Regions from separate parts of the Arthrobacter sp. BL-252-APC-1A genome, predicted to be linked through region 1. Evidence: riboswitches for the same ligand, from Rfam matches in the RefSeq annotation. Region 1 holds a riboswitch; each other region holds the start of a gene.
The links. A riboswitch is a leader RNA that binds a small molecule or an ion and turns the genes downstream of it on or off. The one in region 1 is predicted to bind S-adenosylmethionine.
Positions count from the first base shown of each region.

Region 1 (4,712 bases):
CCGTCGGGAACCGGATCTGGGCTGGCGAAGCCTGCCGTAATCCGCATGCCGTCCTCACCCATGTCGTACTGCGCCACCGGTACACCTGACGGGGCGCCGGATGGAGCCAGCAGTGCGGCGACGCTGTCGAAGAGGGGTCCGACGACGCCGGGGACCTCGGGCTGTTCGGCCACCATTGCCTGGCGGGCAGCGAGGCGGAGCGCCGGAAGGGGTTTTTCAATGATTTCGATCTGGGCCATGTGCTTTTCCTTTTCGATGAGATGGAGCCTGCGCTCCACGTCGATGAGCCGTGCGGCAGCAATCCGTGCCTCCTCTGCGACCTCTGCCCGCCTCAGGCGCAGCAGGGCGGCGATTCGCCCTGAGTCCACGCCGGAGTCGAGCATGGCGGAGATGTCCTCCAGCCCGAAGCCCAGGGAACGCAGTGCGACGATCCGGTGCAGCCGTTCAAGCTGGGCTGGATCGTAGGAACGGTAGCCGCTGAAAACATCCACGTGGGCAGGTACGAGCAGGCCGGAAGTATCCCAGTGCCGAAGCATGCGGTGGGTTACCTGGCCGATCTGCGCGAACGCTCCGATGGATAACATGGTCCAGTTCTCCTGCCTTCCACAGTGTCAGGGTCAAGTATGACTGGCTGGGGCCTGCGGAGGCTGGCTGGGCGTGGGTCCGCCTAGTCTTGGAGGCATGGGTGAGCCGAGGAGCCGGAACGTGGACTGGGAAGGCGCTGCCAATGCCCGGGACCTGGGCGGAATTCCCGCAGCCAACTCGCACATTCAGCCCGGGCGTGTGTACCGGATGGGCCGCTCCGAATGGCTCACCGCCCGCGGCTGGCAGCAGGCATACGACGCCGGTGTGCGGACGGTAGTTGACCTGCGCAACAGTTCCGAGATCGGGCGCCGCGACACGGATCCCGTAGTCCCCCCGTCGGCTGTTACCGGAATCCGGTTCCTGAATCTGCCTACCCAGGAAGCGGACGATCCTGACTTCACCGCGCTGACCGGACCGTACATGAGCTCACCCCGGTTCTACCCGGAGAACCTGCGCCGCTGGCCGGAAAAGTTCGCGGCAATCGCCCGCGCCGTCGCTGATGCGCCGCCCGGCGGCGTCGTACTGCACTGCTCAGCCGGTCGCGACCGTACGGGACTCGTCGCCGCCCTGCTGCTGGACCTGGCCGGCGTGGCGCCGGGGGAGATCGCAGCCGACTACCGGGAAGCGCTGACCGGCATCAACGACTGGCACCGCACCCAGCAGCGGCCGAGGGAACGGCCGCTGGACGACTCCGAGCTCGCGGCCCGCGCCGGCTCCGCCGAAGCGGAGCTGCTGGATATGCTGCGGAACTTCGACGCCGCAGCCTACCTGCGCCGGGCCGGTGCCGGTGAGGGAACCCTCGCCCGGCTCCGGTCCCGGCTGCTGCAGGAGGACTTCTAAGCAGACTGGTCCTGCATGGTTATGTCATTGCGCGGAAGCCGGCCCCTGCATGGGAAAACCCTTTCCGTGGTGGCCAAGTAGAAAAAAGAGCTCCTGTTCCGGCCCTCAAAAGCGCCCGGGACCATCAGCGAGGAATACCGGGGGCACCACTGGGGCGTCCCGGGGCTGGCGGCCAGGGCCTCGGCCAGCAGAGGAACGTCGTGGTGCCACATGATCTGCTGCCGTCCATCGAGCACCAGGCAGATCAGGTCCAGTTCCGGGTCGGCGTGGACCTCGACGTCGATCCAGTCGTCGTACTTCATGAGGCGGCCGCCATGGATCCAATGGATCTTGTGGCCGGGGGCAAATGCGGTGCAGCGGGGGTCACTGGAGGGAATCACAGCGTGTCCTTCGAGATGAGTGTCCTTGCCCGCTCCGGTTGGACGCGGGCCGCTTCGTCATCCGAACCACCCGCCGAACATTGGGGTTGGTGCATGGCCAGTCGGAGCTTTTCCACACCCTGCGGGTGCGGAGGCCATGTCTCGTGAAGCACTGATTACGTTAGCAGGCCGCGGGGACACCCGTACATACAGACGGCCCGGGCCTCCTTCCGAACCTCACTGCACGACGGAGGCGCCCGCGTCTGGTGGGCACCGCCGTCGTCTCAGGTGCGTGAACGGTACTGCTCAGCGGCGGCCGCGGCAGGGATGGCCGCCGCCGGGGTGCAGGTCCACATCCGCGGTGATGGCGGCCAGGTAACCCTCGCGGTAGCCGGTGGCATTTGGATGCAGGGCGAACGGGCTGTTTGCGTAGATGATCCACGGATCGGCTGAGCCGATGCCGTGGCCGGCGAACTCGTCCACCACGTCAACATAGGTGGACCCGCGGTCCGGCAGCTGGGCGGCGAGAACCGCGTTCAGTGCGTCTGTTCCGGCGTTGAAAAGCGCTGCGGCGTCAGGGTTCAGAAGCCCGGGAACACCGGCCCCGTCAAACAGGTGCGGGTAGCCGGTCAGAACCAGCTCCGCCCGGGGTGCCAGGGCCCGCATTTGCCCGAGGGACTGGCGCACCTGGGGTGCGAGGGTTGTTTCCGCGTATTCCTGTGCCGCCGCGAGTGCCGGAGCGCAGGTGGCCGGGAGCTGGGCACCGGCGCAGGCTGCCACGACTTCGCCGAACCGCACATCGTTGCCGCCGATGGTCAGCGTGACCAGGTCGGTGTTCCGGTCGATGCTGCCTGCAGCCTGCAGGGATGCGATTTGTTCCGGCAGGTCCACGGGGCCTGCGGGCGCTGAGGGAGGGGTGCTGGCCGCCGTCGCGCCGCCGCAGGTGACATCAGCGTCCAGTTCAATCCTGCGGAGTTCATCCAACAGGGCCGGGTAGCCTTCGGCGGTGCGGCCGCAGGCATCGAGGACTGCTCCGCCGCCGAATCCGGCGGCATACGAATCCCCAAGTGCTACGTAATCAACTGTCCTTTTGGGCCCGCGGTCCCACCCCTTGTGGGGCCCGTGGTGGCCGCGGTCGCGGTCGGCTCCGGTACCGGCTGCGGTCCAGCCCGGGGGAGCACCTGCCGCGTCCGCCGCGGGTACGGCCAGGGACCCTGCCGTGAGCAGGCATCCTGCGGACAGCAGCGCCGCTGCCCGTCCCCACTTGCGTAACTGGAACATGTTCCTGCCTTCCGCCGTCGTCGTCTGCAGTGCAGTGCCGCGTAACCGCCCACGGTAGCGGCCGGCCTCCTGCGGCGGAATACGAAGAGGACGAACGGAGCGGGGAGGAAAAGTATGGGCCGGTCCGCTTTTGGGTGATGTGCCGCAGGGCACTCTCATGTAGGCTGGATTCATTACCGACCGTCCGGTCAGTTATCGGCCTGCGCCGCCGCAGCTGCGGCCAGCGGAACCGGTCCGGACTGGAAAATGAACGTCCAGTATCGAAAGGGTCCGTCAAAGATGACCTCAACCGCCATAGACGTGCAAGTCGTCCCCAGTTTCGTCCAGGACGAATGGTGGACCCCGGAAGGCACCTCGGCCAACCCCGCTGAAGTCCGCGACGCCTCCACGGGCGAGCTGCTGGCACTGGTCAGCACCGACGGCCTGGACACCGCCGCAGCCGTCGAACACGGCCGCACGGTGGGCCACCGTGGCCTCGCCGGCCTCACGTTCCACCAGCGGGCACTGAAGCTGAAGGAACTGGCGCAGTACCTCAACGGACGCCGCCCGGAACTCTACGAGATCTCCGCACGCACCGGCGCCACCAAGATTGACTCCCTGGTGGACATCGACGGCGGCATCGGCGTCCTCTTCACCTTCGGTTCCAAGGGCCGCCGCGAGCTTCCGAACTCCACCGTGGTGATCGACGGCACCGCTGAGGTCCTGTCCAAGGACGGCTCCTTCATTGGCGAGCACATCTACACGTCCATCCCGGGCGTCGCCGTGCAGATCAACGCGTTCAACTTCCCTGTCTGGGGCATGCTGGAAAAGTTCGCCCCTGCCTTCATCGCCGGCGTACCGACGATCGTGAAGCCTGCAACTCCCACCGGCTACCTCACCGAAGCCGCAGTGCGGATGATGATCGAATCCGGCATCCTGCCCGCCGGTTCCCTCCAGCTGATTTCCGGCTCCGCGCGCGACCTGCTGGACCACCTCGACTACCGGGACATGGTCTCCTTCACGGGATCGGCGTCGACCGCCAACAAGCTGAAGAACCACACCAACGTCATCGAAGGCGGCGTCCGTTTCACCAGCGAAACCGACTCGCTGAACGCTTCGATCCTCGGCCCGGACGCTGTTCCCGGAACCCCCGAGTTCGACGCGTACGTGAAGTCGCTGGTCACTGAAATGACGGTCAAGGCCGGCCAGAAGTGCACCTCCATCCGCCGCGCCATTGTGCCCAAGGCCTTGGTGAATGACGTCGTTGCTGCCGCCGCCAAGCGCATCGAAGAGCGCGTTGTCCTCGGCGACCCCCGCGCTGAGGGCGTCACCATGGGTGCGCTGGCTTCCGCTGAGCAGCGCGACGGCGTCCGTTCTTCCGTCCAGACGCTCCTGGATGCCGGCGCGAAGATCGCGTTCGGCAGCCTGGAGGCCCCCGAAACCGTGCAGGCTGACGGCAGCCGCGGCGTCGTCGAAGACGGTGCCTTCATGGCGCCGGTGCTGCTCACCTGGGATGACCCCAACGCAGAGGCACTGCACTCGGTTGAGGCCTTCGGCCCGGTTTCCTCCGTGGTCGGCTATGAAGACACCGCCGACGCCGTGCGCCTGGCTGCCCTGGGCGGCGGCTCGCTGGTAGCCACCGTCTGCAGCAACGACCCGTCAACCGTC
Region 1 covers NZ_VULS01000002.1:90,351-95,062, forward strand. Annotated here, with positions in the region: gene FYJ28_RS03145 (MerR family transcriptional regulator) at 1-584, opposite strand, end outside; gene FYJ28_RS03150 (tyrosine-protein phosphatase) at 682-1,425, shown strand; gene FYJ28_RS03155 (hypothetical protein) at 1,422-1,805, opposite strand; SAM riboswitch class IV at 1,822-1,954, opposite strand; gene FYJ28_RS03160 (SGNH/GDSL hydrolase family protein) at 2,091-3,065, opposite strand; gene paaZ (phenylacetic acid degradation bifunctional protein PaaZ) at 3,345-4,712, shown strand, end outside.

Region 2 (4,712 bases), on a different contig from region 1:
CGGGCGGGAATGGTGAGCGGCAGCAGTCCGGACCGGCGCAGGATCTCCAGTTCCGTGAACGGCGGCTTGTTGGCGGCGTCGCGCTCGAGGGCATCCGCGCCGAGGATGGCCGCGACCTCGTCTGCGACGTCGAACCAGCGCTGCGCCTCTGCTGGCACCGTGTGTCCGTAGCGGGTGAGCAGGCTGGCAGTCATCGGGTAACTCCTGGGGTTGCAAGGGTGTTTTCGGGGGTGAAGGCGCCGCGGAACTGCGAAGCCCGGTGCCGTTCGTTCAGCAGCGGACCTGCGCCAAAGAGTTTCTCGCGCAGTGTCCCGGGGGCGTATTCGCCCTGCGCCAGGCCGCGCCGGCGCAGCTCCGGCAGCACTCCGTCGATGAAGTCGGTGTAGGAGCCGGGCAGGATGGCGTTGATGATGTTGATGCCGTCCACCCCCGCGTCCTGCCAGCGTTCAAGTTCATCGGCGATCTGTTCCGGGGTGCCGGTGACCTGCTGGGCCTCGGTGCGGTAGCGGGCAACGTCGGCCAGGGTGGGATTGCCGCCCGGGGTGGAGTCGATGATCGCCTGCAGTACTCCCCGGCCGCCTTCGGTCTGAACGTCCCCCAGCGGGGTGTCCAGGTCCAGGCCGCCGAGGTCGATGCCCAAGCCGCCGCCGATGTGCGCGATTACCGCATCCAGGTCCAGGTATTCGTCCTGCTCGGCCTTTTTCCGCTGTGCTTCAGCTTCGGTGCCGCCCACCACGAAGGACAGGCCGGTGAAGACCTTGATGTCGTCGGGCAGCCGTCCGGCTTCTGCGGCGCGTGCCCGGACTCCCGCGGAGACCTTGGCCGCGTGGGCGTGGTTGGGGGCGAAGATGAACGTCGCCTCGGCGTTGGCTGCAGCGAACTGCTGCCCCCGCCCGGAACTTCCGGCCTGGAAGAGCACGGGCGTGCGCTGCGGGGAGGGTGAGCTCAGGTGCGGTCCGTCGATCGAGTACCGTTCGCCGCGGTGGTGGATCTTGTGGACTTTGTCCGGATCGGCGTGGACGCCGCTGGCCTTGTCCTGGACCAGGGCGCCGTCATCCCAGGACCCTTCCCAGAGCTTGTACACGGCGTCGGTGTATTCGTCCGCCCAGTCGTAGCGGCGGTCGTGTTCCGTGAGGCCGTCGCCGCCGAAATTGCGGTGCGCGTTCTCCAGCACGGAGGTGACGATGTTCCAGCCGGCCCGGCCACCGGAGAGATGGTCAAGGGTGGAGAGCTGCCGCGCGAACTGGAACGGATGGCTCTGCACCACGGACGACGTCGCGGCCAGGCCGATATCCCTGGTGGCACCCGAGAGTGCGGCGAGCAGCAGCAGCGGATCGTTGGCCGGCACCTGCAGGCCGCGGCGCACGTGGGATGACCAGCCGCCGTCGTGGTCCCCGTACAGGCCCACGACGTCGGCAAAGAACAGGGCGTCGAACTTCGCCGCTTCGAGCTGCCGGGCAAGGTCTGTCCAGAAGGACAGTTCGTTGAAGCGGTGCTGCTCGGCATCGGGGTGGCGCCACTGGCCGCCGCGGATGTGGCTGGTGGTGTTCATCAGGAAGGCGTTCAGCAGAAGGCGCGGACGCCCGCCTGGAAAACGGGTACTGGGAATGCTCATGGAAGTAACTTTCAGTAGGAGCGGGAAGGCTAGAGGCGCTTGTCGGCGCGGCGGGAGAGCCAGGAGCCGCCCAGCTGCACGGCCTGGACCAGCAGGACCATCAGCACAATGGCAGTGAGCATCAGCCCGGTCTCGTAGCGGTAGTAGCCGTAGCGGATGGCAAAGTCGCCGATTCCCCCGCCGCCCACCAGGCCGGCCATGGCGGAGTAGGAGATGAAGCTGACCGTCATGATGGTCACCGAGCTGATCAGGGCCGGACGGGCTTCAACCAGCAGCACGTCCCGCACAATCTGCCCGCGGGTGGCGCCCATGGAGCGGGCCGCTTCCACTACCCCGCCGCCGAGCGCGGTGATGTTCTGCTCCACGAACCGGGCAAAGTACGGGATGGCATTGATGGTCAGCGGCACGATCACGGCTGCGGTGCCGATGGTTGTTCCCACCACGAACCGGGTGAACGGGATGATCGCGATCAGCAGGATCAGGAACGGAAAGGAACGCACCAGGTTCACCAGGGAGTCCAGGACCCGGTGCAGCCGCGGTTTGTGCCCCAGCCCGTCCGGCCCAAGGGAGTAGAGCAGCACCCCCAGCGGGGTGCCGATCAGCACCGCCAGCGGGATCGCGACCAGCAGCATGGTGCCGGTCTGCCCCAGCGCGGCGAGCAGTTCCGGCCAGACTTCGGCAATTCGCTCAAGCAACGCGGGCTCCTTCCCGGCCGGCAGCCCGGTCCAGGGTGATTTCATCGGAGATCAGGTACCGGCCGATTGCGGTGGCCGGCGTGAACCCGGGCCGGGCCAGCTCCGCGAGCGCGAACTGTTCCACGACCCGGCCTTCCTCCATCACGGCCACGTTGTCCGCGATGGCCTTGATGACGTTCATTTCATGGGTCACCACCACGATCGTGATGCCGAACCGTGCGTTGACGTCGCTGAGGTACTGCAGCACGGAGGCAGTGGTCCGCGGGTCGACAGCGGAGGTCGGTTCGTCGCACAGCAGCACCTTGGGCCGGGTGGCCAGGGCACGGGCAATTGCAACACGCTGCTTCTGCCCGCCGGAGAGCTTGGCCGGATAGGTCCCCGCTTTCTCCGAGAGGTCGACGACGGCGAGCGCCTCCAGTGCGCGGGCGCGGCGTTCGGCGGCGTTCTTCACTCCGGCGAACTTGAGCGAGAGCTCCACGTTCTGCGCCGCGGTCCGGTTGTTCAGCAGGTTGAAGTGCTGGAAGATCATGCCGATCTCATGCCGGGCTGCCCGAAGCTCGGCATCACCCAGACTGGTGAGGTCCGTTCCATCCACGAGCACGCGGCCGGACGTTGGGCGTTCCAGCAGGTTGATGTTGCGCAGCAGGGTGGATTTACCGGCACCGGAGAACCCGATAATGCCCTGGATGCTTCCCTTGGGGATCGACAGGGTGACGTTGTCCACTGCCGTGAAGGCCGATTCACCGCCCCCAAAGACGGTAGAGACGTTTTCGATCCGGATCATGCTGTCCTCCTGCGGTCTGAGCCCGGGAAGAGGTGCACGCCTCCGCAGGCTCACGCAGCCGTGCGGAAGGCACGGGGCAGCGGACCGCAAAGAGCAGGTGCTTCTCCATCGGTCCTGGCGGTAGCACCCTTCTTCAGCGGAAAGCCCGCGGAAGGGGGTTGCTGCGGCGTCACGGAGCCAGGTCTCTCAGCCGCTCTGGATGGTTACGGGACTATCTAAACCGCCCAGGCACCGGCGGGGCCAGAAGATTTCCCCGTGCGGCCGAATGCGTCGGTGCGTAACGCGCAGCGGCGTCACAATCCGTTTTGTTACGTCCGTGGGGGTCCCTGCCCCAACCCACGCGCCACCCGCGCAGACTCACGGGCGTCCTGCGGCGCGGGAGCACTGATTCTCCTGGGAATCCGCGAGGATGGGAACGTGACACCTACGGAACGCCCCGCCCTTTCGCCCTCGCTTGGGCCGGCCGAATTCCGCCGCTGGTACTGGCTAAAGGAAGAGCTGCAGGCGTTCGCGCGCACGCAGGAGATATCCGCTGCCGGTTCAAAGGAGCAGCTGGCAGAACGCATCGCCGCATTCCTGGCGGGCACACCGCTTCCTCCCCCGGCCGGCAGGCCTCACATGTCCCGGCAGCGGCTCGTACCGCCGCTGACCATCCACACCGTGATTCCGGCGGGACATCCGTGCAGCCAGGTGCTGCGGGAGTTCTTCGTCCACGCCCTCGGGCCCGGGTTCCGGTTCGATGCGCCGATGCGGGAGTTCTTTGCCGCCAATGACGGCACCGCAACGCTGGCGGCCGCCTTGGACCACTGGCACGCCACCCGGGATGCCGCCCCGCGGCCGATCAGCCCGCAGTTTGAACTGAACCGCTTCTCCAGGCATTGGCATGCAGCACATCCCGGCGGCAGCCGCGATCAGATGATTCAGGCCTGGAAAGCGTACCGGGCGCTGCCCGTGGACCAGCGGATCCAGGACAGCGTCTGATGTTCCGTCGCTAGAGTCCAAACCTTCCGGCCTCGATGACCGGGCAGGTGTTCATGACGACGTCGAGCCCTGCGTTTGCGGCGCGCTTCGCGGCGTCTTCATCGACCACGCCCAGCTGCAGCCACACGGCCTTGGCGCCGATTGCAATGGCCTGGTCCACGATGTTTCCCACCTTGGCCGAATTCACGAAGCAATCCACAACGTCCACCTGGCCGGGGATGTCCGCCAGCTTGCTGTAGCCCTGCTGGCCGTGGACGGCCTGCCCGGAAAGGTTCACGGGGATGATCTCCATGCCCAGGGAATCCCGGACAAACCGTGAAACACCGACGGCGGGACGGGCCGGATTGTTCGAAAGGCCCACTACCGCCCAGCGGCCCTTGGCCGTGAGCAGCCGGGTAATGACCTCGGGATCGTTGAGGTGCACCATGCGGTCTCTCCTTTGAGTCTCTGCAGGGCTCCCACCCTACGCAGGGTACAAACGCGGCAGACTGCGGACCTATTCCAGGAAAGCGTCGACGGCGGCGGCCAGGGTCTGGTCATCCAGCCCGTGCCAGCTGCCCTCCAGCAGCTGGAATGACCCGTCGGGCAGCAGCTCGGCAGTCTCACGCGCCCATTCGCGCAGCCGGTCATCACTTCC
Region 2 covers NZ_VULS01000005.1:28,518-33,229, forward strand. Annotated here, with positions in the region: gene FYJ28_RS09025 (acyl-CoA dehydrogenase family protein) at 1-194, opposite strand, end outside; gene FYJ28_RS09030 (LLM class flavin-dependent oxidoreductase) at 191-1,615, opposite strand; gene FYJ28_RS09035 (methionine ABC transporter permease) at 1,645-2,310, opposite strand; gene FYJ28_RS09040 (methionine ABC transporter ATP-binding protein) at 2,303-3,094, opposite strand; SAM riboswitch class I at 3,197-3,300, opposite strand; gene FYJ28_RS09045 (hypothetical protein) at 3,512-4,075, shown strand; gene FYJ28_RS09050 (CoA-binding protein) at 4,086-4,502, opposite strand; gene FYJ28_RS09055 (alpha/beta fold hydrolase) at 4,572-4,712, opposite strand, start outside.
Region 2: another riboswitch for S-adenosylmethionine. It lies ahead of FYJ28_RS09040 (methionine ABC transporter ATP-binding protein); the one in region 1 lies ahead of FYJ28_RS03155 (hypothetical protein).

Region 3 (4,712 bases), on a different contig from region 1:
GGGCCTTCGGGTACGGGCCGCGCGCCGCGGGGCACTGTTCCCTGCCCGTTCCCTGCCCGACAGCGTCCGACAGTGTCCGTCCCCGCTCCGCTACTGTCCGCGGATGATCCCGCGCAGGCGCTCCAGCCGGGCAGCGATGTCCCGCTCCGCGCCGTTCGCGGTGGGCTTGTAGTAGTCCTTCCCCACGAGGTCATCCGGCGGGTACTGCTGTTTCGCCACGCCGTGCGGCTCATCATGCGAATACACGTAGCCCTTGCCGTGGCCCAGCTGCTTGGCACCTGGATAATGGGCGTCGCGCAGGTGCGCAGGGATACCTTTCCCGTAGCCGGCGCGTACGTCTGCCGTAGCCGCGCCGATCGCCTTGTAAGCGGCATTGGATTTAGGAGCAGTGGCGATATGAACCACCGCCTCCGCAAGGATCAGCCGTCCCTCCGGCATACCGATCATCTGAACCGCCTGGGCGGCGGCCACCGCCGTCTGCAGCGCCGTCGGATCCGCCATACCCACGTCTTCGGCCGCGGAGATCATCAGCCTGCGCGAGATAAACCGGGGGTCCTCCCCCGCTTCGAGCATTTTCGCCAGGTAATGCAGGGCGGCGTCCACGTCGGATCCGCGCAGCGACTTGATGAAGGCGCTGGTGACGTCATAGTGCTGATCCCCCGCCCGGTCGTAGCGCAGGGCTGCAACATCCAGTGCCTGTTCGGCATGGGTCAGCAGCACAACCGGTACTTCAACGTCCGGGTCCCGTTCCGAATAGGCGACGCCGGCTGCGGCTTCGAGCGCGGTCAGCCCGCGGCGTGCGTCCCCCGCGGCAAGACGGACCAGGTGTTCCAGCGCTTCGTCGCTGAGTTCAACCCGCCCGGCCAGCCCGCGTTCATCCTGGACTGCGCGGACCAGCAGCGCAGCGATGTCTTCTTCCGTGAGCGGTTTCAGGGTCAGCAGCAGGGACCGTGAGAGCAGCGGCGACACCACTGAGAAGGACGGATTCTCGGTAGTGGCCGCGATAAGTACTACCCAGCGGTTCTCCACACCGGGCAGAAGTGCGTCCTGCTGGGCCTTGTTGAAGCGGTGGATTTCGTCCAGGAACAGGACGGTTGTGACACCGTGCAGGTCCCTGGCGGTCAGGGCCTCGTCCATGACCCGCCGGACGTCCTTGACGCCGGAGGTGATTGCCGAGAGTTCAACGAATTTGCGCCCGGGCCCGCGGGCTACGACGTGCGCCAGGGTGGTCTTGCCGGTGCCGGGCGGGCCCCAGAGCATCACCGAGGAAGGGCCGGCTGGTCCTCCCTGCGGAGCTTCGGCGAGGGTCCGCAGGGGTGACCCGGGCGCCAGCAGGTGCTGCTGCCCCACCACCTCGTCGAGGCTGCGGGGGCGCATCCGTACCGCCAGCGGGCTGCGCGGGCGCTGACGGGAGTCGCCCTCCGTGGCGTCGTCGTCGTGGTCCTGCAGGTCCTGGTCCTCGCCGCTGTTGAACAAGTCATTCACGCTTCAAGGCTACCCGCGCCATCGAGATGACACTTACGGCTCCTTTCAGCGCTGAAAAGAGCCGTAAGTGTCATCTCGATGGGCATCATGCACTAGGTGGACTGTTAGAGCGAAACGGAGCCGTCAATGCAGGTGACGGACTCGCCGCCGATCCAGATGCGGCCTTCGCGGGTGAAGACGCGCACCAGGCCGGACCGGTGGACGGCGGTGCCCTGGGTGACCGTATAGCGTTCCTCCGCAATGCCCTGGCCGATCAGCCACTGCGCCAGGCCGGCGTTGAGGCTTCCAGTGACCGGATCTTCGGAGACCCCGAGACCAGGTGCAAAGGCGCGCACTTCGAAGTCCGTCTCGGCGGCTTCCGGCTGCCGCCCGATCAGCCCGACCCTCAGTCCACCGAGCGCACCGTGATCGGGCTGCACAGACAGAACAGTCTCCGCGTCAGGCAGCAGCAGTCCCAGCCAGCCCGGGCCGTTGTCCACCCACTGATGGTCCAGGACCTGGTCCGGAGTGAGTCCCAGGGCTGCCGTCACCCGGGCCAGGACATCGGGCTCCACCGGACCGGTCCGCAGCAGCCGCGGTGCAGCAAAGGCAGCCAACCCGGCATTGACCCGAAGCGGAACCAAACCGATGCCGCATTCCTGGACCACCAGTCCGGGCTTCATCGGAGTGTTGCCGGCTTCGGTCCACGCATGGCAGGTGCCGAGCGTCGGATGACCCGCGAACGGGATTTCGCCCCCGGGCGTGAAGATCCGCACCCGGTAATCAGCCTCGTCCTGCGTTGCCGGCAGGACGAACGTCGTCTCCGAGAGGTTCGTCCAGCGGGCGAACTGGAGCATTGCCTCATCGTCGAGGTCTTCCCCGTCCAGCACCACGGCCAATGGGTTGCCCTGGTACGGCTTTTTGCCGAAGACGTCTACCTGTTTGAACCACCGTTGTCTCATGCGGACACTGTAGTGCTTCGGCGTGTCGGCACGGAAAGGCATGCCGCACGGGTCGGCTACGCTCAGCGCATGAGAAAAGTCCGCTGCTGTTCCTCGCGGCACTGACCGCCGCTGCTGAAGCCGGTGTGGGGCTGCTGCTTCTTCTGTATCTGCAGAACACTGCTGGGCTGGAGGTCTACCAGATCGCCCTCGTCTACCTGCCCGGCGGAATCGCGCTGACTGTTCTCCCCCGGGTGCTGCACCGCTATACGGAACGCCGCGGACGCCGGGCCGGATACGTGGCGGCATCAGTCTGTTCCGGCGTAGCGGCCGGATGCCTGGCATTCACACCCTCCGCTGGTGATCGCGGTGCTCTGGGTGCTGACCTGCGCGTCCTGGGCGATGCTGATCCCGATGCATGGGGCGGTCGTGGCTGAGACCGGCAGAGTTCGCCTCGGCCGGGGAATGGCGCTCCTGAGTAATGCAGGACTGATTGGCGCCGCGGCAGGATCCCTGTTGGCAGGCTTCCTCTACGACGGCGGTTCGTGGCTGGTTTCCTGCCTGGTGCTGGGAGCCGTCATTCTCAGCGGGTCCATCCTGGGGCCGCTGGCCCTGAACAGGATGGGTGTCAGAGACAGACCGGACTTCCCTGCCGTGGCACCGGCCCCTGTGGAAACAGGAAACGGGCCGGCAACCGGTTAAGTACTCCCGTTACGAACTGTTGCCCGCCACAGCCGGTATGTGACGAACGTTTGCCCCGGGCCCCTTCCCGCTCCTAGATTGGTAGCCAGAATCAAGAGTTCCAGCCACAGGCCCTGGCCGGCTGGGCGGCAACCCTCTCGCCGTAGCGGGGTGCTCCAGGTGACGATTCGGCCGTTCCGGTGGATCTCCCGGTCCGGCAAGTACAGCGCTGGCATTTCGCGGTTCGCACCGCAGGCTGCGCGTCAGGCAGAGGAATCTCCATGGCACTTGAAACCGATCTCCAGCCCAACGCACTGCGCCGGGCCTTTGGGCGCTTCCCCTCCGGAATCGCAGCACTCTGCGCCGAAGTCGACGGCGCGCCACAGGGAATCGTGGCCTCTTCCTTCACCGTGGGCGTTTCGATGGATCCGCCCCTGGTCATGTTCGCGGTGCAGAATACCTCCCGCACCTGGCCGCTGCTTCGGGCTGCGGACCGGATCGGCGTGTCCATCCTGGGCACGGGGCACGACGGCGTCTGCCGCCAGATCGCTTCCCGCGACGGCGACCGCTTCGCCGGACTAAGCCTGCACGAAGCCGGCACCGGCGCCCTGTTCCTGGACGAGGCCGCCCTCTGGCTTGAAACATCGGTTGAGAACGAGGTTCCCGCCGGGGACCACGCCGTCGTCCTGCTCCGCGTTCACGGCTACTCAACCCACGACGGCGCCCATGAGCCGCTTGTCTTCCACGGCTCGGCGTTTCGGAATCTCGCGGTTCCGGCTTTCGCCTGAGCCGCCCGACCGCGCTAAACGCTCCGTTTTGGGAAATCGCTCCGCCGCGCCACGCAGCGAACAGCACAAACTGGAGCAGCTTGGGGCAATCCGTGGCTAGCGGATCCACCCGGCCGACTCACTAAGCTCAAATAGTGACTTCCGAAATTCCCGTATCCACCCGCCCGTTTGTCCAGGTTGACGTGTTCAGCCCGGAGCCCTTCGGCGGCAACCCGCTCGCCGTCGTCCTTGAAGCCTCCGGCCTAACCGCCGCCCAGATGCAGCGGTTCGCGAACTGGACCAACTTGTCCGAGACCACCTTCCTTCTGCGCCCGGAGGATCCGCGCGCTGACTACCGGGTCCGGATTTTCACTCCGACCGAGGAGCTGCCGTTCGCCGGGCACCCAACCCTCGGCTCCGCCCACGCCTGGCTGGAAGCCGGAGGCAAACCCCGCCAGGAGGGCATGCTCATCCAGGAATCTGCCGCCGGGTTGGTGCGGATAAAAGCGGACGACGACGACGGCGGCCGGCTGGCGTTCGCGGCTCCGGACCTGACACGGTTCGGGCCTGTTGCTGAGCACGAACTGGACCGCGTTGCGGCAGGGCTGGGACTCCCACGTGAGGCGCTGCTGGACGCTGCCTGGCTGGTCAACGGTCCTGAGTGGATCGGTGTGCTGCTGGGCTCCGCTGAGCAGGTGCTGGCGATCCAGCCCAACTACCCGGCCATGGCGGGGCTGGCAGTCGGCGTCATCGGCCCGCATCCCGACGGCGCGGCCACCGAGTTTGAAGTGCGCACGTTCATCTCCGATGAGCTCCCCTGCGAGGACCCGGTGACTGGAAGCTTCAACGCCGGCGCAGC
Region 3 covers NZ_VULS01000001.1:581,070-585,781, forward strand. Annotated here, with positions in the region: gene FYJ28_RS02690 (replication-associated recombination protein A) at 91-1,485, opposite strand; gene FYJ28_RS02695 (PhzF family phenazine biosynthesis protein) at 1,590-2,426, opposite strand; gene FYJ28_RS02700 (hypothetical protein) at 2,552-2,842, shown strand; gene FYJ28_RS02705 (hypothetical protein) at 2,835-3,107, shown strand; SAM riboswitch class IV at 3,197-3,316, shown strand; gene FYJ28_RS02710 (flavin reductase family protein) at 3,368-3,874, shown strand; gene FYJ28_RS02715 (PhzF family phenazine biosynthesis protein) at 4,009-4,712, shown strand, end outside.
Region 3: another riboswitch for S-adenosylmethionine. It lies ahead of FYJ28_RS02710 (flavin reductase family protein); the one in region 1 lies ahead of FYJ28_RS03155 (hypothetical protein).